One region of the Ureibacillus sp. FSL W8-0352 genome, then DNA from elsewhere that is predicted to be linked to it. Evidence: predicted binding sites of a transcription regulator. Region 1 holds the regulator's gene; the other holds the start of a gene.

Region 1 (17,014 bases):
CATGCTCGTGCGTATGCTTCCTTCACTTGTGCAGATATCCCCTCTGCTTGTGCATTTAACCACCAAACTTGTGCAAATACAACCTCTACTCGTGCACATAACATCCAAACTCGTGCAAATACTACCTTGCTATTATACCTGTAAAGTTTACACATTAAAGCGCCCATAAGATGAGCATAATAAATATAAAATGTGGGAATTTATTGGGTTTATTAAAAAGCCACAGCGTAGCTGCAATGCCATTGACACCTACCACGATTCTTAGTACTTGGTGGATGGGGTCGGGGCCCCGCCAACAAGTACTTAGAATCGATTTGTCCGTAGTACAATGACAAACGGAGTGAGCGCAAGGAGCTATTTTTTGAGATCATCTGCAATCTACAATCACTACGGACAATCAGGTAGGTGTCAATGGTGGCGTACTTCGTACATGAATGGAGGATATGGAAATGGCGAAAAAATATCGATATTACACATTTGAATTCAAAAAACAAGTCATTGAAAAATATTTCGAAGGGTATTCTTCCACAGAGGTAGCTAAAATATATAACATTCATCGGAGAAGAGTCTCTGAATGGGTGAAAATTGTGAAAGAAGGAGGCTATGAAGCTCTCTTAACCAAAAGAGAAAAAGTAGCTAAACAGAAACAGTCGCCTGTTGAAAAATCTTTGGAAGAAAAATATCTTCTATTACAGTTGGAGAACGAATACTTAAAAAAGTTGTTAGATCTAAGAAAGGGGTGAATGATAAAGAACAACAATTTGCCTTTATTCACGCTTACGCAGAACAATATCCGATTTCTATTTTAGCGGAAATCGCCAATGTATCCCGTGCGGGTTATTATAAATGGTTAAAGAGAAATGGAGAAAAACATCGTGATCAAATTGATGAACGGTTAATCCCTTATATCCTAAAGGTGTTTAACGATCACCGTGGTACTGTGGGGAGAAAACGAATCAAAATTGAATTGGAAAGACAATATGGGTTAGTCATCAATGAAAAACGGATTGCCCGTTTAATGAGGAAATATGGATTGGTATGCAAAATTCGCCAAAAGAAATTTAGATATCGTCCAAGTGTTCATGGAAAAATTCCCAATCTTCTTAGCCGTAACTTCAAAGCCATTCGAGAAGGAGTAAAGTTTTCCATTGATATTACGTATATTCGCGTGAAAAGAGGACGTCAAAAATGGGTATATCTCTGTGCCATTAAAGACTTATTTAATGAGGAAATCGTGGCTTATTCAATGGGGACAAGTTTGGAAATGAAATTAGTGTATCGCGCCTTAGAAATGCTTAAAAAAAGGGGATATAGTAAAGGAGCGATTCTCCATAGTGACCAAGGCACTCACTTTACTAATCCCGATTATCAAGAGTATCTCCGTGAGATGGAGATAACTCAATCCATGTCCCGCAGAGGCAACTGCTGGGACAATGCCTGCATTGAAAATTTCTTTAGTCATCTGAAGGTTGAACTTGGATGTTTTAGTCAACCCGAAACTGTACGAGAAATTTACGAAGCAGTAGAAAACTATATTAATTATTATAACACCAAACGTATCGTAACTAAACTAAAAATGAGCCCGATGGAATATAGAACAAAAGCAGCATAAATTTGGATTAATACGGGGCGGATAAAAATGTCTACTTGACAGGAGCATGAGCACCTCTACTCGTGCACATAACATCCAAACTTGTGCGGATGCTCCTTAAATGGAGATGTACCTGTTAATACGTATGAAAAAAATAAGCTGTACCAAAAAGACAGTGTACAGTGTCTTTTGGTACAGCTCGACTAATCAATAATTATACACTTTCAACAACATCTTTTTGTTTTACGACAAATTCGCCATCCACATAGTCAAATACAACTGTACTGTTCGTTGAAACTGTGCCTTTTAATAACTCTTCTGATAAACGGTCTTCTACATTTTTCTGTAAAGCTCTTCGAATTGGTCGTGCACCGTATTGTGGATCGTACCCTTCTTCAGCAATTTTCTCTAAAGCTGCATCTGTTAGTTCAAGTTCAATGTTTTGCTCTTTTAAGCGTTTGATTAAAGATTTTGCCATCAATAATACAATTTGTTTCAATTCTTCTTTATCCAACGGCTGGAATACGATTGTTTCATCAATACGGTTTAAGAACTCTGGGCGGAATGCTTTTTTCAATTCTTCAAGCATCGTGCTCTTCATGTCTTTATATTTATTATCTCTTCCACCCACACCGAATCCTACATTCTTTTGATACTTTAATGCTTCTGCACCAATATTGGATGTCATAATGACAACCGTATTGCGGAAATCCACTGTGCGGCCTTTTGAATCTGTTAAACGACCGTCATCAAGCACTTGTAATAAGATATTGAATACGTCTGGGTGCGCTTTTTCAATTTCATCTAAAAGTACCACTGAATATGGTTTGCGGCGGACTTTTTCCGTTAATTGCCCACCTTCTTCAAATCCTACATATCCAGGAGGTGAACCCACTAGGCGAGAAGTAGAGTGTTTCTCCATATATTCGGACATATCGATACGAATCATTGCATCTTCATCGCCAAACATTACTTCTGCTAAAGCTCTAGCAAGTTCCGTTTTACCAACCCCAGTTGGTCCTAAGAAGATAAATGAACCAATCGGGCGTTTCGGATCCTTCAATCCTGCGCGAGCACGGCGGATAGCTCTAGAAATCGCCTCAACCGCTTCATGTTGTCCGACAACGCGCTTATGCAATTCTTCTTCTAAGTTCAACAGTTTTTCAGACTCTTCTTGAGCCAGTTTATTCACTGGTATTCCAGTCCACATGGATACCACTTCTGCGATATCTTCTACTGTTACTTTTGATTCTTCTTTACCTTGCTTTTCTTTCCATAATTTTTTCGTTTGTTCTAGTTCTTCTTTAATTTTTTGCTCTGTGTCGCGTAGTGCTGCTGCTTTTTCAAATTCTTGACTTGAAACTGCTGCATTTTTCTCATTGCGCACATGTTCTAATTTTTCTTCAAGCGCTTTTAAATTTGGTGGCACTGTAAATGAGCGCAAACGCACTTTAGATCCGGCTTCATCAATCAAGTCAATGGCTTTATCTGGCAGGAAGCGGTCTGAAATGTAACGGTCAGATAATTTTGCCGCAGCTTCAATTGCTTCGTCGGTAATCTTTACTCGGTGATGCGCCTCGTAACGATCGCGAAGACCTTGAATAATTTGAATTGTTTCTTCCACAGTTGGTTCATCGACTTGAATCGGTTGGAATCTACGTTCTAAAGCTGCATCTTTTTCAATGTATTTACGATATTCATCTAGCGTAGTTGCACCGATACATTGCAATTCACCGCGAGCTAATGCCGGTTTTAAAATGTTCGAAGCGTCAATCGCACCTTCTGCACCACCAGCACCAATCAATGTATGAAGTTCATCAATGAATAAAATGACGTTACCCGCTTGGCGAATTTCATCCATTACTTTTTTCAGACGATCTTCAAATTCACCACGATATTTTGTACCTGCTACAACAGTACCCATATCAAGCGTCATTACACGCTTATCGCGCAATGTTTCCGGTACTTCATTATTAACGATTTGTTGAGCAAGTCCCTCAGCAATCGCTGTTTTACCTACACCAGGTTCACCAATTAATACCGGGTTATTTTTCGTGCGGCGAGATAACACTTCGATAACTCGTGTAATTTCTTTGCTACGTCCAATTACAGGGTCAAGGGAACCTTCACGGGCAATTGCAGTTAAATCTCGAGCCAGGCTATCAAGTGTTGGAGTGCTTACTGTTTGAGTTGGATTGGAATTTTGAGAAACATCGTTGTTACCGAGAAGCAATAAAACTTGTTGACGCGCTTTATTTAAGCTTACCCCAGCGTTCGCAAGCACTCGAGCTGCAACACCCTCACCTTCACGAATTAATGCAAGTAAAATGTGTTCTGTTCCGATGTAAGCATGACCCAGTTTTCGAGATTCATCTACGGATAGTTCAATAACTTTCTTAGCTCTTGGTGTATAGTGAACGATTGGTCCAACATCCTTCGTACCTTTTCCAACTAGTTCCTCGATACCTCGTTCAATCATCTCTGGGCTTACATCAATCGCTTCTAAAGCTTTTGCAGCAATGCCTCCACCTTCGCGAATTAGCCCGAGCAAGATATGTTCAGTTCCGATGGATTCATGCTTCCAACGAATGGCTTCTTCTTGCGCCAACTGTAACACTTTTTGAGCTCGTTGAGTAAAACGATTAAACATCATGTTTTTCCTCTCCTTTTTCCTTTAATTTCGAATTTCCATCGTTTAATTTTTCTCGTATTAATTTTGCTCTGAATACATCTCGCTCTCCTGGTTCCAAAGTTGTGCCTGCGTATTGTTGTACGAATCCTGGTTGAATCAGTATTGTGCATTCATTTAATACATGTTTTGAAACATTTTTAATTATGCCTAAATCTATGCCTAAGCGAACATTAGATAAACATGTTGCTGCTTCTTCACTTGTCATAATCCGCGCATGTTTCAAAGTACCAAAGGCACGGTGAATACGGTCCTCCAAAGCAACTTGGGATTGTTTTAATAGAGTTTGTCTTGCGTTTCGTTCTTGTTCAATGATTTGCATCACGACAGTTTGTAAATCATCAATTATTTCATCTTCTGCTTTACCGAGGGTTACTTGATTTGAAATTTGATACATGTTCCCTAGATTTTCACTGCCCTCACCGTAAATACCTCTCACGACCATGCCAAAACGAGCTAGCATTTGTGTTAATACTTTCATTTGCTTCATCATCGAAAGTCCTGGTAAATGCATCATCACAGATGCTCGTAAACCAGTTCCTACATTTGTAGGGCAACTCGTTAAATAGCCGAATTGGTTATTGAAGGCAATCGGTAAAAGTTTTTCAAGCTGACAATCTAATTTATTAGCCATTTCATAAGTTTCTATTAGTTGAAGTCCAGGGGATAAACATTGGATTCTTAAGTGGTCTTCTTCATTTACCATCACACTAATGGCTTCATCTTTTGAAATGATAACTGAAGCGAATTTTTCTCTATTGGCAAGCATCGGGCTAATGAGATGTTTTTCAACTAATACTTGACGTTGTAATACGGGCATTTCTTGAATTGTGAAATGAGAGAAATGGTGATTTCCGTTATTCAATTGGGAAAAAGCTTGCGTAACCATTTGATCAACCGTTTTCGCTTCTTCATCAGTAAATATTAATGGGAAACGGAAACCATCCAAGTTTCTCGCTAATCGAATCCGGGTGGAAATGACAATGTCATTTTCATCACCGTCAACACCCATCCAACTCGGTGCTTCCGCTTTTAAGAAATATTCAAGGTTCATGGTGTATCAACACCTCCCATCTCAAGCTTGCGTTCCAATGCTTTAATTTCATCTCTGAATTTCGCCGCATCTTCAAAACGTTCATCTTGTATAGCTAATTGCAGCTGTTCACGTGCATGTTCAATTTGTTTTTTAATAATTCGGTTGTTATCCACTTTTTGTCCAGGTCTTTTTCCAGTATGTTTGGTTCCCGCTTGTATTTTTGCAAGTACTTGCGGAAGTTTTTCGCCAAAGGTTTCATAGCATTGTGGGCAACCCAATTTACCTTCATTTAAAAATTTACGAAAAGTAAATCCGCAAGCCGGACATGCATTTGTCTGGATGGATGGTTGAACAGCTCTTTCTTGTGTTTCATTTTTCCAAACAGGCATCCCAAACCAATTAGATAACAATTGATGGATTGGGATTTGTTCTTCTTTATGAAAGTCTAGGTTGAATGGATGAAATTGTGCTGCACATACTTCACAATAATGCTTCTCACTTTTATGGCCATTTATTATTTGTGTAACTGTAACGGTTGCTTTCCGTTGTTTACAGTGTTCACAAATCATGACCCACCACCTCTTTATTTTTCGTATTTTAAAGTTAGTAACATCGATGTTAAAATAGCTGCCCTCAATTCATCACGAGCTGGGAGTTGTAACTTTAACGTATTCCGGTCGATGGCAGCGAGCATTAACGTTGCCTCTCTGTAGGTTATAACGCCTTCGTCCAGCAGCCTATATATAATATCTTCAGCCATGTTTTGCGTGGCACCTTTTTCAATTTGTTTAATGATATTTTCAATCAGCTCAATTTTTGAACTTGGTTTCACACGAAAAATTCTTATATATCCACCGCCACCACGTTTGCTTTCAACAAGGTAGCCTCGTTCCACGGTGAATCGGGTATTAATAACGTAATTAATTTGTGAGGGGACGCATTGGAACATATCAGCTAATTCGCTGCGTTTAATTTCAATATGCCCTTTACCACCTAATTCGATAACTTGTTTTAAATACCCTTCAATTAAATCTGAAATATTTTTCATTATGATTACAACTTCACCTCGCTCTTTTTGACTTTGACTATCTTTGACTTTATTATATTTCCTTTTTTTCATATTTGCAACGATAAACCCTTGACCATTTTTATTGTAAAAAAATCGACAATACGTATGAAAGTACGCTTTGCCGATTTTATATCAATATATTCATCTAAGATGAAGAATACTCGGGAGTTTTACATTTACGAGAAATTATTTTATACCCAACGGCCAACAATTGGGTAATTCCAAGGTGTTTCTCGCAGCGCATTGAAAATACCGATAATTGGTACAACAAATGTCATAATTCCAAAGATAATTAAGAATGGAATACCGATTAAAAGAAAACTTAGTACGACAGAAATACCGATTAATACCCACATAACAAACTGGAAGAGCAATGCTTGAATCGATATTCGTTTAACACTTTCTTCACTGCTTATTAAGAAAAATAAAATTGGTACTAGAACTGGTGCAAAAAAAGCACTTGCGTGAATAATCACTTTAGCCCATTTTTCTTCCATATATTAGTTAACCCCCTTTAAGGTTTTTGAAATTCTTGTTAGATACATGTACGAATGATTTGATTAATAGTTTCAAAAACCTTGCGTGATTTATCATTGATTTTATTCTTTTGTCCGTTTCTTTTTCATATCTTTTCCACAATTTTCATTTTATAGTCAAAAAAATCTTTAGATACTATTAAATAATATGGTATTCTGTAAACAGAAAAACAGAAATGAAAAAAGCCCTCTCAAATTAGGAGGGCTTAATTACCATTCTTTTTATTATCTGTATGTTTAGAATCGATTTCATCAGGATGATCAGCAGGGAATAACCCGCGGGCAAAAAGACCTGAAAACAAGGTGGCACTAATGATAATTAAAATTTTATGATTTTTCGGTACCTCATCAAACATATTGTTTAACATTAATGTGGAAATAACTGCTACTGTCACCATGGACACAATAATATAAGCAAGCCTTCGCTGATTCATCTTAACAAACTTCCTTTACTAATTTAATAAAAAACAATACGAACTAATAAACTAATCGTATTTTACATTGTTTATAATAAAAATACAAATTCAGGAATTAAACTGTAATGGGTCAAACAATAAAAAAATTAAATTAGAATGGAGCATACATATGAGGTTTGTACTTTATAACAAGGAAAACAAATCAAATTATAATCAATTTTTTGATGAAGAAAAATATATTCACGAAGTAGGAATAAACGTTTCTGCGAACCCTATTGTAGCCAAACAAATTGAAATGGTTCAGTTAACAAAAAAAGAATTAGCCATCCTTAAACAATTAAAACCACTTATTGAGAACTATATTCCAAAGATGGTTGATATTTTTTATGAAAACATTTCAATGAATAAACATTTAGTAGAATTAATTAATCAATACTCAACAATTGATCGATTGAAAATTACTTTAACAAAGCATTTACAAGATATTTTTGAAGGACAAATTGATAATCATTATTTAGAGAACCGAACTAGAATTGCCCTTGCTCATATCAAAATTGGATTATCATCTAAATGGTATATCGCTTCTTTCCAATCTTTAACAACAGCATTTACTCAGTTTATTAATAAGCTTGATATTTCTAAAGAAGAAGCAATTCTTGCCATCAATGCATTTTCTAAAATTATCAATTTAGAAATGCAACTTGTGATTGAAGCTTACGAAATTGAGCAAGAACGATTACGTATGGAAAATGATCAAGTAAAACAATCATTATTAATCTCCATCCAAAACATTGCTGAAGATTTAAATGCCATGAATCAAGAAACGACAGCATCGATTCAAATGATTTCTGAACAATCACAAAATATCGCATCAGCCACATCACAAGGTTTAGATTTCGTTGCTGATACAGAGGAAAAATCTAACCAAGGGAAAGCACAATTAGCAAAACAGACAAACTTAATGAACACGATTTTAAACAGTGTAAATTTATTAGAAGAGTCCATGACAAACCTACGTTCTTCTTCTAAAAGCATTTCTGAAATTGTAAACTTAGTGACGAACATAGCGGATCAAACAAACTTACTTGCTTTAAATGCATCAATTGAAGCGGCTCGTGCGGGTGAACACGGAAAAGGATTTGCTGTCGTTGCAGAAGAAGTTCGAAAACTGGCTGAAGAAACGAAGAAAGCAGTACAAAATGTCTCTGGATTAATACAAGAAATGGAAGAAAACATTACGGATATGGCGTCTAGTGTCAACAATGTAGATGAACAAGTACAATTAAGTGTACAAACTCAAGAGCACTTAGCAGAATCATTTGAACAAATTGCCCAAAAAGTTTCTGGGATACGCAATCAGTATGCTTCCACGTCAAAAGATATCGAAAATATTTCAAGCAATATTGCTAATTTAGTAGAAAGTTCAACTCTAATTTCAAAATCATCTGACACGTTACTCAAAGTGGTAAATGATTTTTCCAAATGAGAGATAAAAAATACTAAATTTAGTAGTAAATTGTCCTTTTTGATATCGAGTAGGAGGGAGTGATTAGCTCCCGTCCTCTCACACCACCGTACGTACGGTTCCGTATACGGCGGTTCAATTAAGATAATTGACGCAAGTTTTCATAACTTCCGTGAATAGCTTGTCTTCTTATGCCAGTGGTCACTCCACCCTCCAAGAGGTCTCCCACGGGATTCACCGCTTCCTTCCTCAAGTGAGGTACTACGTTTTCTGTGTTCATCATGACTCACTGAATGCCAAGGGCTATTCTCTCTTAATTGTTCGGTCCTTCTTAGTAGTTCTAAACCAACTAATACTATGACCTCTGCTGACTTCTGACGGTTCAGCTACTTATCACTAAGTAGGTTATGAAGCGAACTTCACCTATCCGCCAGACCTCCCCGGGTAAGTACATGCACTTTCACACCATCTATCCGCCTCATTTACTCGATATGACCTTCGACAGAAAGAGCTTTGTTTTGTTACGCAAACTCACTCAATCATACCTAGCCTTATATGAGGTTCGTGTTCCTCGGACCGGTGTTTTGCCTCCAGCTTCCTTCAGATTCCGCGTCACCACGGACACCCTTGCTCTTGGCTAACCTCTACTTCTGTCTTCGGGGTTCGGGACTTACACCCTATAGTTCATGTACATGCCGGGCGCACGTATAAAAACCGCAGACATTAAAAGTGTCTACGGTTTTTTTATTTGAGGCGGTTTTTGTCCCAACCTAATTTACTTTTGAATGACGACCTCTTTTACTTTAATTCTTTTTTCTTTTTTCTTTTCTTAATCTTTGTCTTTCTACCCCCGCTTTATATAACTTCTCCTCTTCCTCAGTCTCAGGGTAGATTGCTGGAATCGGTGTCGGTTTTCCATCCTTATCAATTGCTACCATCGTAACAAATGATTCGGTTGTCAATTTTTCTTCACCTGTTTTAACGTTGCGAGACATAACACGCACATACACTTCCATTGATGTTCTTCCAGTGGATGTGACAATTGCTTCTAACTCCAACATATCTCCAACATATGCAGGGGACACGAAATCTACTGAATCAAAAGAAGCGGTTACCACTTCTTTTTTCGTATGCTTCATACAAGCAATTGCCGCGATTTCATCAATATATGCTAGTATCTTCCCACCAAAAATGGATCCATACTGGTTCGTATCTGGGGGTAATACAAGTCGTGTTTGAGTTGAGCGTGATCTGCTCATCGGGTATGCAATACTCATTTGTTGTCCTCCTAATACATGGTGTGCTTTACCGAGAAGTTTGCAATTATTATGCAAACATAATATTAATTTCATACAGTTGAGTATTGCAACTTTTCTTTTAAAATTCTGTTTTAATCGTAATAAACTTTAATTCCGTCATTTCTTGAATAGCGTATTTTATTCCTTCACGTCCATATCCACTATTTTTCACACCACCATACGGCATGTTGTCTACACGGAATGTCGGGATATCGTTAATTACAACAGTACCCGCTTCCAATTCATCCGCCGCTTTTAAAGCATCCGTTAAAACATTTGTGTAAATGCCAGCATTTAAACCTAAATCGGAATCATTTACATATTTTATGGCTTCATCTAATGTTTTATAAGGTACAATCGAAACAATTGGGGCAAATGTTTCTAAACACATAATTTTCATATCTGGTTTTACGTTCACCATCACAGTTGGTGTCATCGTACGTTCCGTAAATTCAGCTCCTGTCGCAACTTTAGCTCCTTGAGATTTCGCTTCTTCAATCCACTCTTTCATGCGCTCAACTTCTTTCGGATGAATCATAGCGCTTAAATCTGTTGAAGGGTCAAATGGATTACCTAATTTTAATTTTTTCGTTTCTTTCACGAATGCCTCTGTAAATTGGTCGTAAATGGATTCATGAACAAAAATTCTCTGCAGGGAAATACATACTTGTCCAGAAAAGCCGAAAGCACCGCTTACCGTGCGAGAGATGATTTTCTCAAATGGCGTACTTGGTTCAATGATGACAGCTGCATTGGAACCTAATTCCAATGTAACTTTTCTCAATCCGACCTTTTCTTTGATTTTCATTCCGACTGCGCCGCTGCCTGTAAACGTCACTTTCTTCACCAGAGGATGAGTTACAAGAACATCGCTAAGTTCTCCACCCGAACCCGTCACGATTTGTAGTGCACCATCAGGAAGTCCTGCTTCCTTAAAAATCTCCGCCATTACTAAAGCACTTAGAGGTGTTTGAGTTGCTGGCTTTAGAACAACCGTATTTCCAACTGCAAAAGCGGGTCCTAATTTATGCGCAACTAAATTAAATGGGAAGTTAAATGGGGTGATGGCTGATACAACGCCAATGGGAACTCGTTTCGTATAACCTATACGATTTTTTCCTCCGGGAGCTGCGTCCATTGGCACCGTTTCGCCAAAAGTGTGTTTTGCAAGTTCAGCTGAAAATTGATATGTAGAAATGGTGCGATCCAATTCAGACAGTCCAGCAGTAATCGGCTTTCCAGCTTCATTTGCAAGAATCTCTGCAAATTCCTGCTTTCTTTTCTGCATGATGTCCACAACTTTATATAAAATTTCCGCTCTTTCATAGGCTGTGGTTTTCTTAAACGTTTGAAACGCTTCATGTGCGCCTTCAATTGCACATTCCACATCTTGAACAGAAGCCTTTGCCACTTTCGCAATCACTTCACCAGTGTAGGGAGCGGTCAATTCATACGTTTCTTTTGCTTCCTCCCATTGACCGTTAATCCATAGTTTTGTTTCTTTCATGTAGGACACCTCCATTATGATTTATTTCCATTTTATCACTCCCAACATTTTTTGGAGTGCATTAAGAACTGAAGACATTGAAGAAATCGCCTGCACTTCCCGGTATTAATGCAAAATCCAAAACATCCAGTGTTATACACAATACATGAATCAAATTTTCGAGAAATGCATGATCTTTCATATTGACCATATTTTGAACTTCAACCAGCTCACTGATGATTTTCTGGATGGAAACAATCAACGCCAATTCCTTTGCCATACGGAAAATTTTCAATTCCATTAACGATTTATGTAATTCCGCAATTTCATCAATTTTTTCATTATCTGTTGCATTCAACGCCAAAATCCCGATATAGGGATAATGAATCGGTTTTATTTTGATTCCTTTCTGATTCAATCCCTTTTTCAGCTCGGCAACATACTGAAGCAACATTTCGTTATATTCGGAACTATACATCGTTAAGATTTGTGCAAGGCATTGAAGGGAGTTGCCCAACATAAATCCTTGCTTTCTTAGGCTTTGGTAATATTGCAAAATCGTATCCACCTGCGTATGCGGTTGTTCCATCCCTTTCGACAAAAGAACCACATAGGGAATATCTTCTTTGGAAGTTAAAAAGTATTGTTTTCTGTGCATTTCATCATATAAAGTTTTTGCTCGTTTGGCGTGAAGAAGAATGTCTTCTTCCAGCATCATGGCGCCCGCCAGTCGAAAAGGAGATTTAGTAAATCCGGCTTCTTTTAACGCCATATCCCTTTGCGATAGGTTTTCCATGCAACCATCTATATTCTGCCCTAAAAATTGAACGGCAATATGATAGGTGACGGGAGAATTCCTTTGTATTGCTTTGTTAGAGTTTTCCACCATCCTATCTACCACTTTTTGCAAAGCGACGCCGCTAAATTCTCTGTTTTCAAGGGTGTATTTGCTTGCAAGAGACATAAAAAAGTTTTGATTATAGGCATTGCCAAAAAAATTTACGACTCGATTATAGTTGTTCTGAAAGTTGATGTGGAAATTTGTATCCATTTCATATCACTCCTAGTCTTATTACGAATGAAAGGAGGATATGTTTCAAAATAAAGAGGGAACTCCAATACTTGAAGCTCCCCCATATATTATTTTATGTTAACCAACCTTATTTAATTCTGCTAGCTCCTCAGAAGTAAATGCTCTCGACCTTGTTAAGAAACGTTTACCTTCAACGCCTTCTAAACTAAACATACCTCCGCGACCGTCAACGACATCGATGATTAATTGAGTATGTTTCCAATATTCAAATTGAGTTTTATGAATATAAAACTTTGCTTCACCAATTTCCCCTAGTAATATATCCGAATCACCAATGATTAAATCTCCTTCAGGATAGCACATAGGGGAAGAACCATCACAGCAACCGCCTGATTGATGGAACATAATTGGGCCATGTTTTTTCTTTAATTGTTCAATGAGGGCAAGGGCTGCGTCTGTTGCTACAACGCGTTTTACCAACGCCATCCCTCCTAAATTTTAGAATCAGAAGAAACCAAGTTTATTTGGACTATAACTTACTAACAAGTTTTTCGTTTGCTGATAGTGTTCAAGCATCATTTTATGATTTTCTCGACCGATTCCACTCATTTTATAGCCACCAAATGCTGCATGAGCTGGGTATTGGTGATAGCAGTTTGTCCATACGCGTCCAGATTGAATTCCTCTTCCCATTCGATAAGCTGTATTAATATCGCGAGTCCATACTCCCGCACCTAATCCATACATCGTGTCATTTGCAATTTCCAATGCTTCTTCTTGCGTTTTGAATGTTGTAACAGCAACTACTGGACCGAAGATTTCTTCTTGGAAAATGCGCATTTTGTTATGACCTTTAAATACAGTAGGCTTAATGTAGAAACCTTCTGATAATTCTCCACCTAAATTGTTGCGTTCTCCACCGATAAGCAACTCTGCTCCTTCTTGTTTACCAATATCAATATAGGATAAAATTTTTTCCATTTGTTCTGTTGAAGCTTGAGCTCCTATCATTGTAGTTGGATCTAATGGGTTACCTTGTTTGATGGCTTTTACTCGCTCAAGTGCGCGTTCCATAAATTTATCGTAAATGGATTCTTGAATTAATGCTCTTGAAGGGCATGTACACACTTCTCCTTGGTTAAGAGCAAATAATACAAATCCTTCAATTGCTTTATCTAAAAATTCATCGTCTGCTTCCATTACATCTTCAAAGAAGATATTTGGCGATTTCCCACCAAGCTCCAATGTAACCGGAATAATATTTTGTGAAGCATATTGCATGATAAGTCTACCTGTTGTTGTTTCACCAGTAAAGGCAACTTTTCCAATACGTGGATTGGAAGCTAACGGTTTTCCAGCTTCTAAACCAAAACCGTTTACAATATTCACAACACCAGGTGGTAATAAGTCTTCAATAAGTTCCATTAATACTAGTATAGAAGTTGGTGTTTGTTCTGCAGGTTTTAAAACCACACAGTTTCCTGCTGCAAGGGCTGGTGCGAGTTTCCATGCTGCCATCAAGATTGGGAAGTTCCACGGAATAATTTGCCCGACAACACCAATTGGTTCTTGGAAATGATAAGCTATAGTATTGTCATCAATTTGGCTAATACCGCCTTCTTGCGCACGAATCACTCCTGCAAAATAGCGGAAATGATCGATAGCTAAAGGTATGTCCGCATTTAAAGTTTCACGAACCGGTTTACCATTTTCCCAGCTTTCAGTAACTGCTAACAATTCTAAATTTTCTTCCATGCGATCTGCGATTTTGTTTAAGATTCTTGCTCTTTCTGCAACGGAAGTCTTGCCCCATGAATCCTTCGCATTGTAAGCTGCATCGATGGCAAGTTCAATATCTTCCGCTGTGGAACGAGCAACCTTTGTGTAAACTTTTCCTGTTACTGGCGATACATTATCGAAATACTCGCCATTAACTGGTGGTGTCCATTGTCCTCCGATATAGTTATCGTAGCGTTCCTTGAAGTTTACAATCGCTCCTTCAGTATTTGGAAATGCATATGCAGCAGTTAATACAGACATTTTCCTACTCCCCCTATTTTTGATTTTTATACCTTTACTTCTTGATGACAACATACTCACTCCTAAAGGTATCTAATAATATATATTCGAAAGATTAGTAGATTATTTCTAATATTGAAAAATATTTTATTTTTTCCTTCGTCACACTTCTCTATGAAACGACCTTTTTAGAGTGAGCTTTGCTAACTATATACCCCAAAATGAAAAAAAATAAACTTTCCATTTTAAATTTTTACAATTTTCCGTATTTTATATAAATAACGATTAACTAGTAGAATCAAAGATATATATAGTTTTTTCTATTTAAAAGATTGTACAATATCATTAGCATTGCATAAATATAGTTAGAATTTTCTGTTAATTAATTTTTGTGAATTTGTGCCAAAAAGACAAAACCTAAAGAAAGGTGGCACTGCCCATTTGGTAAATATATACAGTTAAACCAGAGCGACAACGACAAAAGGGAGATTATGGACTGGCTCGCCCATCAAATTTTCGCAACCAAACATAAGCTGGTTTCCACAGAGCTCTCTTTAACCAACGAGTAATTCGAAGTAGAGATTTCTTACTTTTCATCTCCAATTGAATGAGAACATGTAAGCAATACGTGATAAGGGCTAAGAAAATTTGATTTTGAATAGCTGTTTCACTCATTCCATAAAAGTGCTTAATTTCTACGTGTTGCTTGAGCCATTTGAAAAAGAGTTCAATAGCCCAGCGAGATCGGTAAATATCACTTATCTCTTCTGGTTTTAAATCAAATCGGTTGGTGATGAAACGAAGTAAGTTCCCTTTTGTGTCCATAACTTCTAGTAGACGAAAGACATTTTCAGTACGATTTTGTGTGGTACCAATGTAGACCATTTTATCGGATAGAACGTGACAATCATCAGGAAGTGAAAATGTATAGACTTCACGAATGACTGCGTTTTTCTTCAGTCTTGAAACGAAGAAATAGCCATCATCTGTCATCCGATCAAAACGTTCATAGTCCACATAACCGCGGTCAAACACATACATGGCTTCTTTATCATCCACTAGGACTTCGAGTTGATTTCGGTCATGTTCTTTTGCTGTCGTAATCACTGCTTTTTCAGGATAGACGGTGTCTTTATCCATGAAAACGAGCCGTAAGTGTAGCTTTACACCAGCTTTTGTTTTACGGAATTTTGCCCATTTATAATTGGTCAAATTCAACGGGAGTGTACTTGAATCAATGATTTTCAGTGGCATATTCTTTCCGGTTTTATAATGGTACCGTTGAATTTTCCAAACAAGATCCAAGAACAAATTTGCAAGAATTAGTGGGTTGATCTGATTGTTTTTTCGGGATAGCTGAGAGGCACTTATCGATTCAAATCCGAGTGCTTTTTGAAGATCTTCGTCTACAAGTGCATCACTCATTTCCTCTAAGCTCTTAAATTCGAGCAGCTGGGCTACCAATAAAAGTTTAATATAGGCTTCTGTTGTCAGCTTTTTTGTGTAATAGTCCTGTTTCAATTCTTTGACTTGTTCGCTAAGTTTTTGAATATTTATGGGTGAAACCCATTTACCAAATGATGAAATTAGTGTATTCTTGTCCATAACGTTTATCCTTTACGATTGGATTTGGACAGGAACCACCTGTACTTCCATTGTAAAGGATTTTTTTGTTTCGAAATCAATAAAAAATTGAACATTCTTAGTATTTTGAATCATCAGATTTAATTAGTGCAATGCTAGTGGTACAATATATGTAATAGATTTTGCGGACTAGAAAAGGTGGGATAAAAATGTTATCCATTCAAAGCACTGAACGTTTAACAGGGGGACGAATTAGTGGTGACTATTGGGATTTAGATGAGTTAATTAAGAATATCTACGAAGTTATTGGAGATGAAAATAGATATTATGATTACCGAGGTGCGAGACAACGTATATTAGGGGTTTGTCTTAAATTGCGGAAAGCAACTCAAGGAGAATGTAATATCGAGTTTGTAGCGAACGGCATCCATAAAGGAATTGAAAAGAAAAAAGACACGCTTGCTCCTGAAAAAAATGTATATTTCTCCGTTGAAATTTTATGGCCTGAATTAATTTTTACAGCACTCGCTTTAAACGACTTCATCGATTTATACAATGAATTTATAGACAATAATCCATGGAACCCACATACTACATCCATTCGAAAATTCCAATCTCTTGTTACGGAATGTTTAAAAGAACATTTGCCTGAAGAACATTACAATGTATTTATACACTTAATGTTATCAAAATCGCCTAAATACTTCCGTTATGCAACTCAATATGTAGATATTTTAAACTTAGAATATCTTAAGCTAACATTTGAAGAAAGAAAAAAGCATTTAGGTGCCT
Region 2 (17,014 bases), 730 kb from region 1:
TTGTTTTCATTGGCGTGGATGAGCAAACTTGTTGGATTTTCATTCAAGTTGCCGCGCAAATTTCCGATGGTCACTTTGGGATCTCCCATTTTGAAAATGTTCATCATTGTCGGATCTTCCACATGTATATACACATCATCAATGACTTCGGCAATTAAGTTTTCATACTGGTATTTATCCACTGAATCAATGACGTCGTGCACCACCCGCATATCGATGGGGGAGTGGATGGCCTGCCAAGATGGATTTTTTGGATGGTGTATATAAGCTCCGTTGAAATTGACAATCGGAGTGGTTAATCCCAATTCCTGATAATAAATATTGCTCGCCCGGAATGGTCTTCCTGTGGCGATCATGATTAGATGGCCGGCTTCTTTCGCCTTCATCAAGGTTTGTTTGGTTTTCGGCGAAATGGTATGATTGTCCGTCAATAGAGTGCCATCCAGGTCCAAAACAATTAGATGTTGTTTCATGGAAAGTCCCCTTTCTGTCTTTACGATTTTATCGCGACGATTGGAGTTCGTCAAAATTTTGTCACCAGTTATAATTTTTGGTAACATAATTGATAAGAGAGAGTTGTTGAGGAGTGAAGCGTTAATGTTAATAGATGAAGAATTATGGCAGGATATTCCGCTGATTCATTTTTATAATGAAGAAATGAATGAATGTTCACCCGTTCTCATTTTTTTACATGGATTTACAAGTGCGAAAGAACACAACTTACATTATGCCTATCAACTAGTGAAAAAAGGGGTTCGCGTGATTTTGCCGGATGCCCTATTGCATGGCGACAGATGCGAGGGATTATCCGAAGAAAAAATGAATTTGCAATTTTGGAACATCGTTTTGAATTCTATACACGAGGTAGGGGAGTTATACAATGAAATCCGATCCCGTTTCCAACCGAAAAAATTGGGTATTGCAGGAACAAGCATGGGCGGAATTACAACATGCGGCTGTTTGAAGAAATATGATTGGATTGATGCAGCCGGCATTTGCATGGGTGCACCGGGATACAACGCCTTTGCGGATTATCAGCTGGTGGAGTTTGAAAAAGCGGGGATTCCGCTTCCTTTGAGCGATGAGCAAATCGAACAGATACATACCGCTCTTTCTGAATATGATATATCAAAAACGCCGGAACGATTAAACAATCGCCCTGTGATATTCTGGCATGGAAAAAGAGATGTGACCGTCCCTATGGAAAATGCGGTACATTTTTATGAACAGGCCCGTCCATACTATCAACAGCCGGAACATTTGCAGTTGATTATTGATGAAAACCAGGGGCATAAAGTGAATCGGGAAGGGATGCTGAAAGTGACCGACTTCCTTGCGAAACATTTGACAGAAGACGAAACTTTTGTATTTTAATTTTTAATATAGTATGATGATTGAGAACAGTTATCATTTTCGGATTGAAAGGAGCGATGGATGATGGCAATGGATGCGGATATGAAAGAAAGTATTCTTGGTGCTTTGGAAAACGTCATTGACCCTGAATTGGGAATCGATATTGTCAATCTCGGTTTGGTATATGATGTGGATATGGATGATGAAGGTGTCTGCAAAATTACCATGACACTGACTTCATTGGGCTGTCCGCTTGGTCCAATTATTGTGGATCAAATTAAAACGGTGTTGAGCGAACTTCCAGAAATTAAAGATGTGGATGTCAATATTGTATGGAATCCGCCATGGAATAAAGATATGATGTCCCGCTACGCAAAAATGGCATTGGGAATCCGATGATTGCAGTAATCAAACGGATGTATTGAATCATATAATTTGGTTAAAATATAAGCACGAAAAAGGCATTTCCGGCACCTCGTTTGATTGTAAATGCAGAGCGAATTGGGAAAACGTTGAGTTTTCCGGTTCGCTCTTTTTGTTTGGGATGAAAACGGGCATGCAACAAAATTGCCAATTTTATTTCTCATTTTTTTAACAGACACTTTCATCTTTTTTCACAACTTCTTAGTAAAGTAATAAGCGTAGAACTTATTCTAGTAATATGTTGGAAGGAGTCTTATCAGAATGAAGAAATTATTGACACTCATGATGTTGATCGCTTTGTTCACATTGGCTGCTTGTGGACAATCAGATGATGCAAGTAACGATTCAAAAAATGCAAATGACGACACAAAACAAACGGAAGTAAGCAAAGACAAACAAAATAAAGAAGATGAGAAAGTTACCGTATCCAAACCGGATGCACGCCTTGAAGAACCGACTGCCGATACGAAATGTGAAATGTGTAATATGAAAGTTTATGAAGTGACAGATGATTTAGGAAAATTCAGCGGTCAAGCGATCAAAGCAGATGGCACGATTGCTTTCTATGATGATATCGGTTGCTTATTGAACGCGGAGTTGGCGCACAATGAAAAGAACCAAAAATATGTGCGTGACTACAATACATTGGAATGGGTACTTGTCGATGATGCAACGATCGTAAAAACAGATTTAAAATCTCCAATGAACTGGGGTTACGTATTCTTTAAAAACAAAGAAGATGCAGATCAATTCATCGCAGACAACCCTAGCTACAAAATCACAGCGCTTGATGTCGTAAAACAAGAAGCAAAAGAAAGACGCGAAGCTAAATTGAAAAAACAAGCGGAACAACAACAGCAACAACAAGGGAATATGCAAAACATGCAAAATATGTCACATGATGGACATAACCATTAATGAAATCCATCTTGAAAAATCATCGAAAGAACTAAAGTAAAAATTGTGAAGGCCGTCTAAAGTGTTTTCTGGACGGCCCAATACCGTTTGAAAGTAGTTGATCAGCGTGCGTTATATAATAAGCCACCTCGTATTCCTGATTTGCTTTGTAGCCTTTGTCCATGAAGCGGACGCCAACATGGATTTGCAGCAAATCATCGATGATGCCGGGGAAGGGGCAACGATTCATCTTTCGGCAGGTACATATGAAGGGAATGTATCCATATCCAAGGGGATTACATTGATTGGGGATGAGAAAGTCATCCTTCTTCCCAAAAATCCAGAAGAACCGGTCATTGCGGTTACGGGGGCAAAGGATGTGTCCATTCAAAATTTGCAATTGCGCACATCCGGAACAGGGATTCTCATTAAAAATTCGGAAAATGTTCAGCTCTCAAACGTATCAATGAACCATGTTTACAGCGGGGTCGAAATCTACAATTCCAAACAAATCGATATTCGGCAAGTTGCCGTTACGGGTAATGATCAAGATTTTGCCAATAAACGAAACGGCATTGCCATCTATGACAGTTACGACCTGTCCATCAAACATAATAAAATTTCCAAAGTGCAGGACGGAATTTACATTGAAAACGCAAAGGGAATCACCGTAAAAGGCAATAGAGTGGAAAACATCCGGTACGGAACCCATTTTATGTATAGTGCAGATGCTGAAGCATCAGAAAACAAGTTCCGGAAAAATGTGACAGGTTTTATGATCATGATGACGGAAAATGTAAGCCTATTCAATAACGATATTTCCTATCAAAATGGGTTTAACGGGACGGGAATCACCCTATATGAGGTCAAGAATATCGAAATACAAAAACATACCGTTTCAGGAAACCGGGTCGCCCTTTCCATTCAAAAATCCGATGGAGTCACGATTACCGACAATATTTTTCAAATGAATCAAACGGCGATTGAATCCATTCAATCGGGCACGAACCTGGTCGCCAAAAACGATTTTGTAGGGAATTTGGTGAATGTCCGTTCAGATGTGAAAGGCATTCAGCTGCAGGAAAATTATTACGATGACTATGCAGGGATTGATATCGACGATGATGGAATCGGGGACGAGTCCTATGTGGCATTGCAAAGCTTTGGCCAGTGGATCGTGAGAAAACCGGTGTACCAATATTATGTGGAAGCGCCGAGCGTGGTTTTATTGAATCAAATCGATCAACAAACCAATAAAACCGCCAAACAGCTTTTGGTGGATGAAACACCGGCAACCCAATTTGAAAGGGACAAAGCCTTCCATTTTCAATTCCATTTGCCTCAGCTCATCATTGGATTGATTTTTACAATCGGATGCATCGCTATTTGGAGAAGGAGTGTCCTAATATGAAATGGAAAACGTTTATTTTCATTTTATCATTGAGCTTGTTTTTAGTCGGCTGCTCGGAAAAAGCCTATGAGCCGAAAGAAATCAATGTGGAAACTGATATTTGCAAAGTGTGCAACATGGGGATTGCCCATGAAGATTATGCGGCGGAACTGATCTTTAAAAACGGGGATTATGAAGTGTTCGATGATTTGGGATGTTTGGTGGAATTTTTGAAAGATGTCGATGAATCGGAAGTGGGTGCCGCTTATATAAAAAGCGCTGACGGCAACGAATGGCTTCCTGTGGAAGATGCAACCTATGTTTATTCCAAAGACTATTGGACACCGATGAATTATGGCGTGCTCGCCTTCCCTTCCAAAGATGCTGCGGAACAATACATGGAAGAGAACGGTGAAGGCGAAGTGTATTCCTTTGAACAATTGGACGATTTTCAATGGGGAATCCATTTCTGATGCTGGGCAAATTCATTTTATTGGAATGGAAACAAATGCTCCGCAGCAGATGGCTGCAACTGGTGGCCATCCTCTTCATTTTCGTTTTTGTCGCCATCGTCATGATTCAGCAGCTGGCACTGCCGGATATTGAAGGATTTACGAGACAAACGGCATCTTTTTTGAATTTGCTATTGTTTTTATTGCCGCTGTTTACGCTCACCATTGGAGGAATGAGTGTGGCGGGGGATGTGGAATCCGGCTGGTTTTCTTTATTGAAAACCTATCCGATGAAAATTGTCCAATATGTGTTGGGCAAATTTATTGCGCTGATCGGTTCCTTCATGTTTATTGTTATATTGTCCCTTGGGGTGGTTTTTACCCTTGGAGGGTTATTCGGCGGCGTCAAAGTTCCTTCTGAATTGTTGAGCATCGCTTTCTGTTTGATTTTCATTTTCTCATCGATTGCCATATTGCTCGGAAGTTTGGCGAAAAACCGCTTGCATGCCCTTGCCATTTCCCTTGTTGTGTGGGCGTTGTTATTATTGCTTCTATCTTATTTGGTTATGGCTGTCGGTACGGTTGTTCCTGGACATGTGTTGCAAAAACTCACAATTGTCATGTTGCATATCAATCCGGCAGATTGGCTGCGGTTTGGATATTTCCTCCTTTCCCATCAGACGGCGGTTCTTGGTCCGACTTATTATGATTTGATCGCCTTCTATGAGTCAGCGTTTGGAACAATAGTGTTTGTGGCAGTGACGTTGTTATGGATTGCACTTCCACTCATTGTGGCAACCATCAAATTAAAGAAACTTGGTGTTGAAAAATGATTGTTGAAGCGAAAAATTTGCAGAAAATTTATAAGAACAATCGGGGAATCCATGATGCCAATTTCACCATTAGAAAAGGCCGCATCGTCGCTCTCGCGGGAGGCAACGGTGCGGGGAAAAGCACGCTGATTCGCCTGCTGACAAAGCAGGAGAAGCCGACGAATGGGGAACTGATTTGGCATCAGGATGACTTTGTACGTTATATGCCGGATTATGTGGATTTTCCTTCCACGCTGACGGCGCAAGAAGTGCTGGGACTCCTGGCTTCACTAAAAAAGGTTGGAAAAGGAGAACAAGATGAAATATTAAAAAAAGTCGGGCTTTTTGAAGTGAAAAAGCAAAAAGTCTCTTCCTTTTCAAAGGGAATGCGCCAGCGCCTAAATCTGGCTCAGAGCCTCATTGGAGGGGATGGGCTGATCATCATGGATGAGCCTACGAACGGTCTTGATCCCTATTGGATTGCACAACTGAAAGAAATGATGGCCCAAGAACGGAATCGGGGGACAACGGTATTGTTTTCAACCCATATGTTGGCTTTCGCGGAACAGTTGGCTGATGACGTCATTATTTTGCATGAAGGAAGAATATTGGCGGCAGGGGCAGTGCAACAATTATTAAGGGATCATCATTGCGGACATTTGGAGGAACTCTGGCTGCAAAAAATTGACTTATAAAGAGGGCTATTAAAAAAAGGATGGGACATAACTAATAAAGTGAACGAGCTGCAAAAAGATTTTTTGTAAAAAATTGATTGGAGTGACGGGGCGAGTGCTCCTGTCGCGCACGCTTAGTCGCAAAGCGGAGCAAGTTCAAGGAAGTAAATTCAAAGCTTTCCTGCGACGAGCCCTCTCGAGACCCCGCAGGAGCGAAGGATTGAATCAGAGGAGGCTCGAGCCCAATGTCATCAACTTAACGTTACATTTAATGGAAAATAATATTTAATTTAACTTTTATAAAATTAGGTAATAAGCCTCTTGTAATTTTAAAAAGGCCACCAAAATCGTTTTAGAATCCAATTTTTGGTTAATAAAACGAGGATGGTGGTTTTTTTGAAAACAAAAAGTACTTTTTTAGGGGCAATTGAGATTACTCGAAAGTTGCTGAATGATGTGATGTTTATGCTTGAATCTCGGACAAAAGAAACGTATTTTACACGAAAAGAAAAGAAGTTAAATTTTAAAAATACTATTCTATTTAGCTTAAACTTTGTTAAAAAGAGCCTCCAAATTGAACTTGACGACTTTTTCGACAAATTTAATTTATCAGAAATTAGTATTTCCAAACAAGGCTATTCAGCCGCACGAAAAAAGATTTCTCCTCTCGCTTTTGTAAAACTTACAAAAGCGATTGTGAATTGGTATTATGAAGAAAATTCCTTTAAAACTTATCGTGGATTTAGACTTTGCGCAATCGATGGAAGTGTGCTCCAAATCCCTGATACTGAGGAGCTTCGAAATTATTTTGGGTATGGAAAAAATCATAAGACAAGTTATGCAAGAGCTAGTGCCTCTTGTATTTACGATCTTGAGAATGGAATCATTATTACTTCTAGAATCAATCCATATAAGGTAGCTGAGCGAGATAGTGCAAAGGATATGATTGAAGAACTCGTACAAATTGGATTAAAAAATGATCTTTTTTTATTTGATCGAGGGTATCCATCGAGAGATTTTATTGCCTATTTAGATGCCCTTGGTATCAAATATGTGATGCGATGTCAAAAAAATACGATAAAGGAAATTGTCGAAGCGAAAGATGCTGATCAAAACATTCATATAATACATAGGAAACAAGTGATTACTGCTCGTGTAGTTAGATTCCCACTGGATTCTGGCACGGAAGAAATACTTGTCACAAATTTAACCGAGGAAGAGTTTGATATCTCTGAGTTTAAATCTCTTTATTTTAAACGCTGGGGAATTGAAACAGAATATAATGATGTGAAAAATAAAATCGAAATAGAAAATTTCACGGGTAGTTCGAAAATCGCAATTGAACAAGATTTCTATGCATCAATATATTTATCGAATATGGTCAGTTTATTGAGAAATGATGCCAATGAAACAATTAATGAGGAGAGTAAGAAAAAAAGACGAAAACATGATTATCAAGTAAACACAAATATCTTAATAGGAAAATTAAAAGATAGGATGGTTCACTTATTATTAGAAGATTGTCCAATCAAAAGAGAGAGAATGTTTACAAAAATCATGAAAGTGATTATAAGAAATAAGACACCTATTCGGTTTGGGAGAAGCTACCCACGAAGGAATGGTCTGTCCTCAACAAAGTATCCCCTAAACCAAAAAAGGTGTCTATAAACAATACATAGGATAAATATAACCTATTTGTTTATTAAATGTAAATAAATTAGGGGCTTAAAAAAATAAAAATTTAAGCCCCGGGCATCCTATTGCCTTTTTTAGCCGATTTTAGAAAATTATCAACACTTTGTAGGTTGAATAGTATTTTTAAAAGTAGACAACCAGATGGTTGCCTACTAACTGTAAATTATTGGTTGTATAAGTTTCTGACATTGGGCTCGAGCCGGGCCCGCGGAAAGCGTCCCCGGAACGGAAATCAAATTTTCTTCAATTATCAAAAAAACACCATTTTCTCCCGTGAGAAAATGGTGTTTTTTTAGTGCGCCTGGCATGGGTGTAATCTATAGGGTGTAAGTCCCGAACTGTGAAGGCAGAAGTAACAGTTAGCTTAACGCAAGGGTGTCCGTGGTGACGCGGAATCTGAAGGAAGCGAGCGGCAAACTTCCGGTCTGAGGAACACGAACTTCATATAAGGCTAGGTATCATTGGATGAGTTTGCTAAACAAAACAAAGTCCTTTCTGCCAAAGGTGGTACAGAGTAAATGAAGCAGATAGATGGAAGGAAAGATTACATTCTTACCCGGGGAGGTCTGGCGGATATGTGAAGTACGCTTCATAACCTACTTAGTGATAAGTAGCTGAACCGTCAGAAGTCAGCAGAGGTCATAGTATTAGTTGGTTTAGAACTACTAAGAAGGACCGAACAATTAAGAGAGAATAGCCCTTGGCATTCAGTGAGTCATGATGAACACAGAAAACGTAGTACCTCACTTGAGGAAGGAAGCGGTGAATCCCGTGGGAGACCTCTTGGAGGGTGGAGTGACCACTGGCATAAAGAGAACAGCTATTCACGGAAGTTATAAAGACTTGCGTCAATCATCTTAATTGAACCGCCGTATACGGAACCGTACGTACGGTGGTGTGAGAGGACGGGAGTTAATTGCTCCCTCCTACTCGATTCTTTTGTCCCAGCCTCCATGTTCAATCAATGCGGCAAACGGATAGCGGACAGTTTTCGCAACATATTTCTTTCTTCAAATACTCTAAATTGTGAATGGTAATGATGCTTTTATCAAATGAAATAACTCCTTGTTTTTTTAGATCATTCAGCATACGATTCACCATTTCTCGACTTGTGGAGCAAAGATTGGCAAGATCCGAATTCGTTAAATTGAAATCAATGTAAAGATCGTTGTTTTCATTCAATTTGCCGTAAGTATTGGCAAGTCGAATGAGGGTTGAGTAAAGAGCCCCTTTTTTACCGTGCATCACTAAATCCCGTAAAATACTTTGGGTTTTCAGATGTTCATTTTGTAGCCATTTAATATATTCAATCATTAATGTCGGTTGCTCAGTTAAAAGCATTTCTAATGAATCTTTTTTCATGGACAAAAGTTCAGTATTCATCATTGCTTTAGCAGTCATTGTATGATTGATAGGAGGACCAAAAACAGAACATTCACCGATCATGGAGTTAGGACCGCAAATTCTTAGCGTCAATTCTTTACCGCTTTCTGTTTCTTTGCTTAATTGTACAGCGCCTTTTTTAATAAGATAAAGTTCTTCTGCATTTTCACCTTCCTGGAAGATTTGATTTCCTTTATCTATTTTCAATAACAGACCATGTTCTGCAAATAGCGAATTAAAATTCATAGGAACCATATCGACTAAGACCATGCTATTCATCACATCCTTAATAATGATGTTAATTTGTCGGTTCCATTCAACGACACACATTTAAACCTATATATATAATACCACATTAATCTGCTGTTTTTTTGAATAATTTTGGAGATATTTTTTGCATTTCCATAATCGTAATCTTATAATCAAGTTAGTCAAAGAAGGTCAAACGTAAGAGGTGATTGGATGCAATTACAACAGGAAGATAATCGTAGTGCATTAGAAAAATTTGGTCGCAATTTAAATGAAGAAGTAAAAAAAGGGAAAATTGATCCTGTTATTGGTCGCGACGAGGAAATTCGAAATGTGATTCGTATTTTATCCAGAAAAACGAAAAATAATCCAGTGTTAATTGGAGAACCTGGCGTTGGGAAAACCGCAATCGTTGAAGGGCTGGCTCAACGAATTGTTCGTAAAGATGTGCCAGAAGGATTGAAAGATTGCATTCTTTGGGAATTGGATATGAGTTCATTGATTGCTGGAGCTAGTTTCCGTGGTCAATTCGAGGAACGTTTAAAAAGCGTATTAAAAGAAATTCGAGAATCAGATGGACGCATTATTTTATTTATTGATGAGATTCATACGATTGTTGGTGCAGGTAGAGCAGAAGGTTCAATGGATGCTGGGAATATTTTAAAGCCAATGCTTGCTCGTGGTGAGCTTCATTGTATCGGGGCGACTACGTTAGATGAATATCGTAAATATATTGAAAAAGATCCAGCTTTAGAACGAAGATTCCAACAAGTGATGGTGAGAGAACCATCTGTTGAAGATACGATTTCGATATTGAGGGGCTTAAAAGAACGTTTTGAATTGCATCACGGAGTAAGAATTCATGACCGTGCGATAATAGCTGCTTCTCAACTTTCAAATCGCTATATTACAGATCGCTTTTTACCGGACAAAGCCATTGATTTAATTGATGAAGCTTGCGCAATGATTCGTACAGAAATCGATTCCATGCCCCAAGAATTGGATGATGTGACTCGCCGCGTGATGCAACTGGAAATAGAAGAGCAGGCGTTAATGAAAGAAAAGGACGAGGCGAGTAAAAAACGTTTAGAAGCCCTTAGAATAGAATTACAACAACTAAAAGATGGACAAAAAGAATTAAAAAAGAAATGGCAATTCGAAAAAGAAGGTTTGGAGCAACTGCAAACAAAAAGGGCATTATTGGATGAGTACCGCCGTCAGTTTGAAGATGCACAGAGCAGGCAAGATTTGAATAAATTGGCGGAACTCCAATACGGAAAAATTCCTGCTGTGGAAAAAGAAATCAAACAATTAGAAAAAACTTTAGCCAATGCTTCAGAAAATCGGATTTTAAGAGAAGAAGTTACAGCAGAAGAAATTGCAACAATTGTTTCTCGATGGACTGGAATTCCAGTTACAAAATTAGTGGAAGGTGAACGGGAAAAATTATTGCGTTTAAAAGATACTCTCCATGAAAGAGTCGTTGGTCAAGATGAAGCGGTGAAACTCGTAACAGAAGCTGTATGGCGTGCACGTGCTGGCATTAAAGATCCTTACCGTCCAATCGGTTCCTTCATTTTCCTTGGTCCAACTGGAGTAGGGAAAACGGAGCTTGCAAAAGCATTGGCCGCACAATTATTTGATTCAGAAGATCATTTTATTCGCATTGATATGAGCGAATATATGGAAAAACATAGTGTATCACGATTAGTTGGTGCACCTCCAGGGTATGTTGGCTATGAAGAGGGCGGACAATTGACAGAAGCGGTACGTCGCAATCCATATTCTGTTATTTTATTAGATGAAATTGAAAAAGCCCATCCAGATGTGGCGAATATTTTGCTTCAAATTTTAGATGATGGTCGGATTACGGATAGCCAAGGGCGTCTTGTAAACTTTACGAATACGGTTATCATTATGACATCCAATATAGGTTCTCAGTATTTATTGGAAGCAGGCTCTCATGTTGACGAAGAGGTTGAAAATGTTGTAATGAGAGAACTTCGAAAACATTTCAAGCCAGAATTGTTAAACCGGATAGACGATATTATTTTATTCCATGCATTGACGGATGAACACTTTACTACAATCGCCTGGAAATACATTAAACAATTGCAACAACGAGTAGCTGAAAATGAAATTACGCTAATCGTGGATGATGAAGTGGTAAATTGGGTTGTAGAAAACGGTATTGACCCACAATTTGGTGCAAGACCATTAAAACGATTTGTGCAACGACATGTTGAAACGGCTGTGGCAAGAGAGTTGTTAAAGGGAGAAATTTTTCCAGGCGAGATGATGAGGGTTTCATTACTAGAAGGTCAATTAGTAGTAGCAAAAGGTGAATAAAGTACGTGTGAAAACGGCTAGAGCTCTTTTTGCTCAGCCGTTTTTTTAAAATAGGCGAAAATAAAATGGATTTTGATTAATAAAGCAAATCTAAGCTTCTCATTTTGATTGTTTGGCTAATAAGTTCTTAAGTTTGACTAATATCTTCCTCAGGTTGACTAATATCAGTTCGAGTTGGTTAATAAAGCAAATCATAGTTCCCTCATTTTATTTGCTTGGCTAATAAGTTCTTAAGTTTGACTAATATCTTCCTGAGGTTGACTAATATCAGTTCGATTTTGACTAATAAAGCAAATCACAGTTCTCCCATTTTGTTTGCTTGGCTAATAAATTCCACAGATTGACTAATATCTTCCTTAGGTTGACTAATATCAGTTCAATTTTGACTAATAAAGTAAATCTCTGTCCCCCCATTTTGTTTGCTTGGCTAATAAGTTCCAAAGAATGACTAATATCTTCCCCAAGTTGACTATTATCAGTTCGATTTTGACTAATAAAGTAAATCGCAGCCTCTCATTTTGATTGTTTGACTAATAAGTTCCATAGAATGTCTAATATCCACTTCAGGTTGACTATTATGAGTTCGATATTGACTAATATTCTCAAATCTTGGAAGTATCCACCTGTTTATCTATTCCTTGGCTATTATGTTCAAGCGAATACCTATACCGATAATTGCATAAATTAATAGTTAGAAAAATAAAAAACGAATGGGAAAGTTAGGAGTCCCATTCGTTAATTTTTTTGTGCTTGTCAAAGCTGTTGAATAGATTATTGTTGATCTGCTTTAAGTTCTTTTGGAGATTCGCTAGGAATGATCGCAGCTACAACCCAAACGAGAACTGTGAAAATAACAGCAACTACTAAAGTTGTAACAAAGTCAAAAACTGTAATTCCTAAAATAGAACCAACTACGTAGCTTAACATAGAAATTAACAAAATTCCCCAAATGAATGACATAATATATTGCATTTCGTTTCACCTCTATCGAACTTTAATTACTAGTATATACTTTGCTCATCTTAATAATCATAACATAGTACGACAAAAATGAACAATAAACTTTTCGTACAAACAAATTTTTCTGTTGTGAATTTCATTATTATGGTCTATAATTAAGACCAACTACTAATCGCAAGTATTAAATTGGGGGTTAAATACCATGAATGCAGGAATACTAGGATTAGGAAAATATGTTCCTGAAAAGATTGTAACGAATTTTGATTTAGAGAAAATTTTAGATACAAATGATGAATGGATTCGTACGCGTACAGGAATTCAAGAAAGAAGAATTGCTCGTGAAGATGAAGATTCCTCAGATATGGCATATGAAGCGGCAAAAGAAGCTCTTGAAAACTGTGGGATTTCACCTGAACAAATTGGATTGATTTTAGTAGCAACCGTTACTCCGGACCGTGCTTTTCCAAGTGTTGCTTGTCAATTGCAAGAACGATTAGGAGCTAGCAATGCAGCTGCAATGGACATTTCAGCTGCCTGCTCTGGTTTTATTTATGCCCTTGCAACAGCGAAATTGTATGTGGAAAGCAACAGTTATGATTACGTTTTAGTTGTTGGTGCAGAAAAATTATCAAAAATTACGGATTGGAAAGATCGGAATACTGCTGTACTATTTGGTGATGGAGCAAGCGCTGCAGTTGTTGGTAAAGTATCAGAGGGCAGAGGAATTTTAGCATTTGAATTAGGTGCAGATGGAACTGGCGGAAAATATTTGAATATGAACGACGAAGATTTCATCTATATGAACGGACGTGAAGTATTTAAATTTGCTGTGCGTCAAATGGGGGCAACAGCATTATCCGTTATTGAAAAGGCTGGATTATCAAAAGAAGATGTTGACTTCTTAGTTCCGCATCAAGCAAACATTCGCATTATGGAAGCAGCAAGAGAAAGATTAGAGCTAGATGAAGATAAACTATCAAAACGCATCCATAAATACGGTAACACATCATCTTCTTCAATCGGTCTTGCTTTAAAAGATGAACTTGATGAAGGAAAAATTAAAGATGATGATATAGTCGTTTTAGTTGGATTTGGTGGAGGACTCACTTGGGGCGGCGCCGTAATAAAATGGGGAAAATAATAGATTTTCATATTCCAGTTATAGTAATTTATAAGTATAGTAAATCCTAAGGGGGTACTAGAGATACATGAAAAGGAGAGTAGTGATTACCGGTATAGGTGCTGTTACACCACTAGGTAATACAGTAGATGAAACCTGGTCAGCAATTAAAGAAGGGAAATCCGGCATTGGGCCGTTAACAAGAGTCGATGCAGAATTATTCCCAGCTAAAGTTGCTGCTGAAGTAAAAGATTTTGATATTGAACAATATATTGATCGAAAAGAAGCAAGAAAGATGGACCGTTTCACTCATTACGCGCTTGCTTCTGCATTGATGGCAGTAAAAGATGCAGATTTAGTAATTAATGAAGAAAATGCTAACCGCGTTGGTGTTTGGATTGGTTCTGGAATCGGTGGGATGGAAACGTATGAACAACAATTTGAAGTGTTCCAAAAACGTGGTGCCCGCCGAGTAAGTCCATTTTTCGTTCCAATGATGATTCCAGATATGGCAAGTGGGCAAGTTTCGATTTATTTAGGAGCAAAAGGTCCAAATGCTTGTACTGTAACTGCATGTGCTTCTGGAACAAACTCTATTGGCGATGCTTTTAAAGTGATTCAGCGCGGCGATGCAGATGTCATGATTACGGGAGGAACGGAAGCTCCAATCGTAAAAATGGCTGTTGCTGGATTCTGTTCAAGCACTGCGCTTTCGCTAAACACAGATCCAGCTACGGCATCCCGTCCATTCGATAAAGAACGCGATGGATTTGTTATGGGTGAAGGTGCAGGTATTCTTGTATTAGAAGAGTATGAACATGCAAAAGCTCGCGGTGCAAAAATTTATGCGGAAATCGTTGGATACGGTGCAACTGGTGATGCTTATCATATTACAGCTCCAGCGCCAAATGGTGAAGGTGCTGCCCGCGCTATCCAGCAAGCTATTGAAGATGCGGGTATTGATCCTACAGAAATAGGATATATCAATGCTCATGGAACAAGTACACCATACAATGACTTATATGAAACAATGGCTGTCAAAACTGTCTTTGGAGACCATGCATATAAATTAGCTATGAGTTCAACAAAATCCATGACAGGTCACTTGCTTGGTGCAGCGGGTGGTATTGAAGCAATCTTTACAGCATTAGCATTAAAAGAAGGAATTTTACCACCTACAATTAACTTGCATAATCCAGATCCTGAGTGTGACCTTGATTATGTACCAAATGAAGCTCGTAAAGCAGATATTCAATATGCTATGAGCAATTCCTTAGGATTTGGTGGACATAATGCAAGCCTTGTATTCAAAAAAATAGAAGAATAAAAAATTGTCGATAAGTAAAATGCGTTTAGCTTAAAGCTAAACGCATTTTTACTTAATTTGATGAATAATAAGAGTAGTAAAGGATGGTGGCTTGATATTTCGATTTATGTTGTTTTTATTCAGCTATGGCATTTGCGTTATTTCGGTAAGCAATCTTCTTTTATACTTAAACTATCGGACGCTTGGTTATTCTTGGCGCGCAGTCTTTTTTTATATTTTAGGTTCTCCTGAATTGTATTTAATGATCATATCATTAGTAATATTATTTATCGTAATATTCGACCTATTCCCATCGCGATTTCCATTTTCTTAACGGTTTCGTTTGCAATGGCATTGGCTTTTTCTGCACCTTCATCTAAGATGTTATCTAATTCTTCTGAATCGATAAGTTCGTTGAATCGTTCTTGAATTGGCGTTAAATGTTCAATTAAGCAAGTAGCAACCCCTTCCTTAAAGGCACCGTATCCAAGGCCTTCATATTTTTTTACAACCTCATCAATGGATTTATTTGTTACTGCTGCTTCAATTGTAAGTAAGTTGGAGATACCTGGTTTCTTTTCTTCGTCGAAAGCGACAACACCATCTGAATCTGTAACGGCTGATTTAATTTTTTTCATGATTTCTTTAGGTGTATCTAATAAGCGAATTGTCGCTTTTGTATTTGGGTCGGACTTGCTCATTTTTTTCGTAGGGTCTTGCAATGACTTAATGCGAGCTCCTGCTTTTGGTAATTGAATTTCTGGAATTTTAAATACCTCACCATATCGTTTATTGAATCGTTCTGCCAAATCACGAGTCAATTCAATATGTTGTTTTTGGTCTTCTCCAACAGGAACGATATCCGTATTATATAATAGGATATCAGCAGCCATTAACGGTGGATAAGTTAATAGACCAACAGAAACGAATTCTTTTCCTTCTTTTGCTGATTTATCTTTAAATTGAGTCATTCTTTCGAGCTCACCAATGGATGAAATACATTGTAACATCCAGCCAGCTTTTGTATGAGCAGGTACTTCCGATTGAATAAATAACGTTGCTTTTTTCGGATCAATGCCCGTTGCAAGATATGTAGCAGCAAGGATGCGAATGTTTTGTCGCAATTCTTTTGGATCTTGTGGAACGGTAATGGCATGTTGGTCTACTATACAGTAAATTGCATTTCCTTCATCTTGAAGTGCAGGGAATTGCATAAACGCTCCGATATAGTTCCCCAATGTAATAACTCCAGTTGGTTGTACTCCTGAAAAAATAGTCTTCATTAACACTACCTCCTATTTTTATCCATAAAAAAACATCAAACGACCAATACAAATTGTATTGGGACGAATGATGTATATCCGCGGTACCACCCAGTTTGCCTTAAAAGGCCGCTCTCGATTCTTCGTAACGTGAAGCGTACGAGCTTTACTACTCACTTTCGTAAAGCCAACTCGAAAGTCCATTCCATTTGCTCTGCGATCTGTTTGCACCTACCACAGACTCTCTAAACGCAGAAATCAAATGTACTACTCTTCGTCATCGTTGTTCAATGTATATATTCGGTAAATTATGAGTGAATTATAAAGTAATTCAAAGGAAAAATCAAACGTGAAAAATTTTTCATTTTGGAATGAGATGAAAAAGATTTGGGTAGTATTGTAGTAGGAAAATGTAAGGAAATTTTATCACTAAATATAGAAACTCTTGATTGCCGTTATCGATCTAATTGAGAAAATAAATTGGAAGATAAAGGAGGGAAGAAAATACAACTTTAGTAGGAAATTTTATGTTAATTGTGAAAAAAGCTAAGATTCACGAATGTTTTTTTTAAATTTATTATATGAATATGTGAATTTTTCAATTATCCTATATTCAAAAGGAAAAGAATGTTGTATAATTGATACAGAATTTAAAATGATATTAATTCTAAATTAATAATAAAGCATAG

What was found. Region 1 encodes CtsR, which represses protease genes until heat stress. Its sites were predicted from a motif close to ATGGTCAATAAAGGTCAAACA; they were not measured.
Region 2: NST98_RS16770 (ATP-dependent Clp protease ATP-binding subunit) is a predicted target of CtsR. The motif match lies at 9,507-9,527, and genes of this name have one in related genera.

The regions. Positions count from the first base shown of each region.
Region 1 covers NZ_JBBOQT010000001.1:2,623,034-2,640,047, reverse strand. Annotated here, with positions in the region: gene NST98_RS13250 (helix-turn-helix domain-containing protein) at 450-743, shown strand; gene NST98_RS13245 (IS3 family transposase) at 740-1,612, shown strand; gene NST98_RS13240 (ATP-dependent Clp protease ATP-binding subunit) at 1,806-4,244, opposite strand; gene NST98_RS13235 (protein arginine kinase) at 4,234-5,334, opposite strand; gene NST98_RS13230 (UvrB/UvrC motif-containing protein) at 5,331-5,885, opposite strand; gene NST98_RS13225 (CtsR family transcriptional regulator) at 5,900-6,364, opposite strand; gene NST98_RS13220 (DUF4870 domain-containing protein) at 6,577-6,882, opposite strand; gene NST98_RS13215 (hypothetical protein) at 7,128-7,355, opposite strand; partial or broken gene NST98_RS17345 (protoglobin domain-containing protein) at 7,507-8,058, shown strand; gene NST98_RS17340 (methyl-accepting chemotaxis protein) at 8,032-8,823, shown strand; gene NST98_RS13205 (hypothetical protein) at 8,942-9,085, opposite strand; gene NST98_RS13200 (acyl-CoA thioesterase) at 9,606-10,079, opposite strand; gene NST98_RS13195 (aldehyde dehydrogenase family protein) at 10,180-11,607, opposite strand; gene NST98_RS13190 (DUF4003 family protein) at 11,669-12,637, opposite strand; gene NST98_RS13185 (DUF779 domain-containing protein) at 12,737-13,099, opposite strand; gene adh (aldehyde dehydrogenase) at 13,124-14,659, opposite strand; gene NST98_RS13175 (IS4 family transposase) at 15,128-16,243, opposite strand; gene NST98_RS13170 (DUF6904 family protein) at 16,432-17,014, shown strand, end outside.
Region 2 covers NZ_JBBOQT010000001.1:3,351,544-3,368,557, forward strand. Annotated here, with positions in the region: gene NST98_RS16715 (Cof-type HAD-IIB family hydrolase) at 1-473, opposite strand, end outside; gene NST98_RS16720 (prolyl oligopeptidase family serine peptidase) at 598-1,374, shown strand; gene NST98_RS16725 (metal-sulfur cluster assembly factor) at 1,444-1,752, shown strand; gene NST98_RS16730 (nitrous oxide reductase accessory protein NosL) at 2,038-2,694, shown strand; gene NST98_RS16735 (right-handed parallel beta-helix repeat-containing protein) at 2,873-4,084, shown strand; gene NST98_RS16740 (nitrous oxide reductase accessory protein NosL) at 4,081-4,536, shown strand; gene NST98_RS16745 (ABC transporter permease) at 4,518-5,348, shown strand; gene NST98_RS16750 (ABC transporter ATP-binding protein) at 5,345-6,022, shown strand; gene NST98_RS16755 (IS4 family transposase) at 6,389-7,669, shown strand; gene NST98_RS16760 (hypothetical protein) at 8,414-8,557, shown strand; gene NST98_RS16765 (Crp/Fnr family transcriptional regulator) at 8,654-9,361, opposite strand; gene NST98_RS16770 (ATP-dependent Clp protease ATP-binding subunit) at 9,542-11,677, shown strand; gene NST98_RS16775 (DUF2929 family protein) at 12,449-12,649, opposite strand; gene NST98_RS16780 (beta-ketoacyl-ACP synthase III) at 12,840-13,778, shown strand; gene fabF (beta-ketoacyl-ACP synthase II) at 13,846-15,084, shown strand; gene trpS (tryptophan--tRNA ligase) at 15,351-16,346, opposite strand; T-box leader at 16,403-16,615, opposite strand.